DNA from 2 places in the Daejeonella sp. AP26 genome. Region 2 is predicted to be linked to the other one. Evidence: riboswitches for the same ligand, from Rfam matches in the RefSeq annotation. Region 2 holds a riboswitch; the other holds the start of a gene.

Region 1 (3,180 bases), 1.9 Mb from region 2:
AGGTTTATATGTTTATATCTTACAAACAAATGAGTAATAAATGGCTCGATGGTATATATTTGAGAATCACTATTACATTACTGGTAAACTACTGAGATTAATTGGTAGTTTCTCTTAAACTAACAGCCCGATGAAAATTGAAACAATCGCAATACATGCAGGAAATAAAGTAGACAAGGGAAATGGGTCCGTTATACAGCCTCTCAGCCTCTCAACTACCTTTGAAAGAGGTCCTGATGGTGGTTATCCCGGCGGTTTCATCTATACACGTGCCGACAATCCTAATAGAAGCTCTTTAGAACAGGTTTTATATCAGCTTGAAGGAGGAATTGACGCTTGTGCGTTTTCTTCCGGAAATGCAGCTGGTGGGGCTGTTTTTCAGGCCCTTGAACCTGGAAGTCATATCATCGCTCCTGCTGACATGTATCATGGTCTCCGGAATCAAATTAATGAAGTCTACAACGGCATTCATGAGGTTTCCTTCGTAGATATGACAGATCAGAAAGCTGTGAAAAGTGCTATTAAGCCAACAACAAGATTATTATGGCTTGAAACCCCTTCAAATCCACTCCTGAAAATCTGTGATATACGGGCCCTCGTTGCAATAGCGCGAGAAAACAATATAACTGTTGCCTGCGATAATACATTTGCCACTCCTCTTTTTCAACGTCCATTAGAATTGGGTTGCGATATTGTGATGCATTCGACAACCAAATACCTTGGCGGACACAGTGATGTTTTGGGTGGAGCTTTAATTACAAAAGTAAAAGATCAGTTATGGAAGAGAATCAGAACCAATCAGGAATTAGCCGGTGCAGTTCCTTCTCCGTTTGATTGCTATTTAACTGTAAGGGGAATCAAAACTTTTCCTTATCGAATGCGAGCCCATGCAGCTAACGCAGAAAGACTAGCTAATTATCTTGACCAACATCCTAAAATCGAGCATGTTTACTATCCTGGTCTGAAAAGCCATCCACAACACGAGATTGCCAAGGCACAGATGCATGGCTGGGGAGGCATGCTTTCTTTTTTAGTCAAGGGGGGGGTAGACGAAGCATTGAAAGTTGCAAACAGCGTTAAAATATTTACCCAGGCAACCAGCCTTGGTGGAGTTGAAAGCCTGCTAGAACACCGCGCTTCGATAGAAGGGCCGGAAACAACAACCCCGCAAAATCTACTCAGAGTATCGGTTGGAATTGAAAATGTTGAAGATTTGATTGCCGATCTTGAAAATGCATTAAGTAGTTAATTGTTATGGTGTCATTTAATATTTCCGATTAATTAAAAAAAACATCTGCTGACTTTCAACAGGTTACAAAATTATTACAAATTTAATTTGGTGTTACTTTCAATAATCTTCTATATTTGAAACATTATTTGGTAGCAATACCAGTCTGTCTTCAATAACCTTCTTGGTTTTGATTTATACAGAAGTGGCGAGAGATCAGGCTCTGCGACCCACTGACAACCCCCCGAGGCGTTTCGGGGAAGGTGCCAATTCCTGTCCCGGTTACATGGGAAATATAAAATTAAGGTTATGAAAAAGGAAATCAACTCAACATCGCTAAAATCCACCGGGGAAAATCTATTTCCGGCGTTTGTTTCTGCAACTATCTCTACAGTTCGTTGCTGTATGTGTAGTCCCTATTAAGCGGTAATCAGACTTTCTAAAATCTATTACCGGTGCAGGTTATACCTGCAACCTCTCGTATTCCCACGTCTAGAATAAAATACTGTTCATTTTAAAGCTTTAAACTATGTCAGCAGAAAACTTAAAATTTGAAACATTGCAACTACATGCAGGCCAGGAAGTTGATCCTGCCACCGGCTCAAGGGCTGTTCCTATTTATCAAACAACTTCATATGTGTTTAACAGTTCCGAGCACGGAGCAAATCTGTTTGCATTAAAGGAATTCGGAAATATTTATACCCGTATAATGAACCCTACTACCGATGTCTTCGAGAAGCGTGTAGCAGCCTTAGAGGGCGGTGTAGCAGCTTTAGCCGTAGCCTCCGGGCAAGCTGCCCAATTTATCGCTCTGAATAATATCATGCAGGCGGGCGACAATTTCATTTCTACTTCATTTCTATATGGAGGTACTTATAATCAGTTTAAAGTGGCATTTAAGCGCTTGGGAATTGAGGTTAGGTTTGCCAACGGTGATGATCCGGAAAGCTTTGAAAGCTTAATAAATGAGAAGACGAAAGCCCTCTTTATTGAAACTATTGGAAATCCCGGATTCAATGTTCCGGACTTTGAAAAGATTGCCGCAATCTCCAAAAAGTATGATATCCCACTAATTGTTGACAACACTTTCGGAGCAGCAGGGTATTTATTTCGGCCGCTGGAGCATGGCGCTCATGTAGTCGTAGAATCATCAACAAAGTGGATCGGTGGACATGGAACCAGCATCGGTGGCGTTATCGTTGACGGGGGAAATTATAACTGGGGTAACGGTAAATTTCCACAGTTCACGGAACCATCGGAAGGTTATCACGGACTGATTTTTAATGATGTATTTGGGTCAGCCGGCCCATTTGGTAATATCCAGTTTGCTATCCGTGCACGTGTAGAGGGACTCCGTGATTTTGGTCCGTCACAATCTCCATTCAATTCTTTCTTACTTCTTCAGGGTCTGGAAACTTTATCACTACGGGTTCAGCGGCATGTGGACAACTCGCTTGAGTTAGCCAAATGGCTTGAAGCGCATCCTCAAGTAGAGAAGGTAAATTATCCAGGTTTAGAAAGCAGCCCTTATCATGCAACTGCAAAAAAATATCTTCGTAATGGCTTCGGAGCTGTTCTTTCATTTGAAATACAGGGCGGCAAAGAGGCCGCAATTAAATTTGTAGACAGCCTAAAACTAATCAGCCATCTGGCCAATTTAGGTGACGCTAAGACGCTGATCATACAACCGGCAGCTACGACTCATCAGCAATTAAGTGAAGAAGAACAAGCTGCTTCAGGTGTTACTCCGGGACAGTTAAGAATCTCCGTAGGAATCGAACATATCGATGATATAAAAGCAGACCTGCAATTGGCTTTTGATAGTGTGAGCAAGGAACAACCCGTGCTCAATTAATATTAGTACGACAAGAATAAGAGTAATGAATACAAAAATCTATCAGCATAAAAAGCAGTTTGTATTAGAGAGTGGTAAAAAACTAAACGATCTTCAG
Region 2 (3,180 bases):
ATCCGCACGGCGGTTCAATAATACATCCTCAACCAGTTCCAACAGGTCTTTCGGGATTTCCTCGTATACCTCAAGCATACCGGCGTTAACAATTCCCATATCCAAACCAGCTTTAATAGCATGGTAAAGGAATGCGGAGTGCATGGCTTCCCTGACGGTGTTATTGCCACGGAATGAAAACGAAATATTGCTGACACCACCGCTTACTTTAGCTAAAGGAAGGTTTTGCTTAATCCAACGGGTAGCTCCAATAAAGTCGACTGCGTAATTATTATGCTCTTCTAATCCTGTAGCAACTGTTAGTATGTTCGGATCGAAAATGATGTCCTGTGGTGGGAAACCAACTTCGTTCACTAAAATATCGTAAGAACGCTGACAGATTTCAATCCGCCGCTCTAACGAATCCGCCTGGCCCCGCTCATCGAAGGCCATAACGACCGCGGCAGCTCCGTATTGGCGGATCTTTAACGCATATTCTTTAAAGCTTTCTTCGCCCTCTTTTAATGAGATAGAATTAACAATGCCTTTTCCCTGTAAACATTTCAGCCCTGTTTCAATCACCGACCATTTGGAAGAGTCGACCATGATTGGAAGCTTTGAGATATCAGGCTCTGAGGCAATCAGATTCATGAACTTCTTCATTGCTGCTTCAGAGTCCAGCATTCCCTCATCCATATTTACATCAATGATCTGGGCTCCGCCTTCTACCTGCTGACGGGCGACAGATAATGCACCCTCAAAGTCACCGCTCAAAATCAGCTTAGAGAATTTGGGGGATCCCGTTATGTTGGTTCGCTCACCTATATTTACAAAATTAGTTTCAGGTGTTAGAGTCACTGGCTCCAGTCCGCTTAATCGAAGATAAGGCTCTACTACCGGCGGAATTCTGGGCGCATACTTCGCTGCCTTCTCGGCGATACACTTGATGTGCTCAGGGGTAGTGCCGCAACAGCCACCTACGATGTTAATAAAACCGCTGGCAATAAAATCCTCAATTAAATGGGCTGTCTGGTGTGGAACTTCATCGTATTCACCGAATTCATTGGGCAAGCCCGCGTTGGGATAAGCAGAAATATAAGTGGTCGACTTAGCCGAGAGTTCTTCTATGTGCGGCCGCATTTCCTTTGCCCCTAAAGCGCAGTTTAAACCAATGCTCAGAAGATTGGCATGTGACACCGAGTTTAAAAAAGCTTCAACTGTTTGACCGGACAACGTTCGTCCGCTGGCATCAGTAATGGTGCCTGATATCATCACCTCCAAAGGCCTCACCTTAGATCCATCTCCAGTGGAGAGAGACTTTTGATGAAGTTCGTTTTCATATCTTTTAATCGCGAATAGCGCTGCCTTCGCGTTTAACGTGTCGAAGATAGTTTCAACCAGCAAAACATCTGAACCTCCGTCCACCAAGCCCCGGACCTGTTCATAATATGCTTCAACCAGGTCATCGAAAGTTACTGCCCGAAAACCGGGATCGTTAACATCGGGTGATAGGGAAGCTGTACGATTGGTGGGGCCGATAGCACCGGCTACGAATCGCGGTTTTCCCGGATTGGCTTGGGTAAACTCATCCGCCGCTTCACGTGCAAGGCGGGCACCTTCAAAACTTAGCTCATAAGCCAAAGGCTCCATTTTGTAATCCGCCAGCGAAATGCGCTGGGTGCTGAAGGTATTGGTTTCGATAATGTCAGCCCCTGCTGCCAGATACTCGGTGTGAATTGCTTTAATGATATCCGGCCGGGTAAGGTTCAGCAGATCATTGTTCCCCTGCACATCGCATGGATGATCTTTAAATCGTTCTCCACGGAAGTCAGCCTCCTTCAACTGGTAACGTTGAATCATGGTACCCATGGCTCCGTCAATTACCAGTATGCGTTTATTTAGTTCTTCTCTGAGAGTCATAGTTATTTTGATATGAGATTTGAGACGTTAGATTTGAGATCAAGAGCAATAAAAAAACGCTCAAAACTTCAACAAAGAGTTGAGCCTCTCGTATCTAAAGTCTCACATCTAAAATCTAAATCAGGCTTATCTTCGAAAAGTCGGGTAATAATGGACTTTCACTTATCTGTTTCCGGAGTAACCGGAATAGAATGTAGCACCTTGTAAGCACAGGTTGCTAAGACTTCGCAGGGTCTAATCCCTCCGTCTTTCTTAATAAGCACTGCAAAAATGCAGTGTTTTTTGTTCAAATGCAAATAATAAGAAGCAGTTAGCGAAATAATGTACCGATTGGTGGGTTTTTAGATAGCCTTTTAGGAATTATCTTTGGCAGTTAGGCAAACCGGAGCTTAGATAGTCGTGACTTCAAATTGGTAAAGTAAACGCCATCTAACATAAAATGTCGATACCCGTGACGGCTAATATTCAGGAAGCTTCTCCGGAGTTCAATTGATATCTTGCTAATTTCTATAAACACGTGGCACCTCCGGAGCCTTACGGAGGTGCAGGTCATTGAAATCAAATTAGCCCACAATCAATTCGACATCTTGAGACTTGAAGTTCTGTCTGCCACTAGCTCCAGCGGAGCTAGCTGTCTATAGACATTACACCCCCTTAAAACCGTAGCTCCGGGGGAGCTTCCGTGTTAAGCAACAAACGAAATGCCCTATGTTCCATCAAACAAATCATCAATAAGTTAGTGAATCGAATGAACCTGGGAGATGATCTGAAGGGAGTCTGGAAAAATGATATGGAACGAAAAAGCCGTCTCGGGTTTGATACCCAGGACGGCTATAAAAAATTGTAGCTAATAGTTGGTTCAGCAACGATGCTGATTATTTCCGGCTTCCGAACAGACGCAATAACATCAGGAAAAGGTTTATGAAATCAAGGTATAAAGTTAGCGCACCCATGATCACCATTTTACGGGCAGATGCATCACCGTATTCAAGACCTTCGCCTATCCGTTTAAGCTTTTGAACATCGTAGGCTGTTAATCCTACAAAAACGGCAACGCCTACAAAACTTATGATATAGTCAAGCTGGCTGCTATTTAAAAACCAGTTTACGACACTCGCGATAATAACTCCTACTAAGAACATCATTAAAATAGAACCGAACTTAGTCAGGTCCTGGTTAGTAGTGTATCCGGCAACTGCCATTACCCCAAATAAAACGGATGCTGAAATGAAGCAGGTAAATATGGACGAACTGGAGTAGATCAATAAAATAAAGCTTAGG

What was found. Region 2 has a riboswitch for S-adenosylmethionine ahead of metH (methionine synthase). Riboswitches for the same ligand answer to the same signal wherever they lie in the genome.
Region 1: linked by a shared signal. The riboswitch ahead of AC1MCB_RS05810 (O-acetylhomoserine aminocarboxypropyltransferase/cysteine synthase family protein) and the one ahead of metH (methionine synthase) in region 2 are both predicted to bind S-adenosylmethionine.

Annotation. Positions count from the first base shown of each region.
Region 1 covers NZ_CM155286.1:1,349,084-1,352,263, reverse strand. Annotated here, with positions in the region: gene AC1MCB_RS05815 (trans-sulfuration enzyme family protein) at 131-1,249, shown strand; SAM riboswitch class I at 1,421-1,530, shown strand; gene AC1MCB_RS05810 (O-acetylhomoserine aminocarboxypropyltransferase/cysteine synthase family protein) at 1,758-3,083, shown strand; gene AC1MCB_RS05805 (homoserine O-acetyltransferase family protein) at 3,109-3,180, shown strand, end outside.
Region 2 covers NZ_CM155286.1:4,374,244-4,377,423, forward strand. Annotated here, with positions in the region: gene metH (methionine synthase) at 1-1,899, opposite strand, end outside; SAM riboswitch class I at 2,059-2,161, opposite strand; gene AC1MCB_RS18635 (Bax inhibitor-1/YccA family protein) at 2,775-3,180, opposite strand, start outside.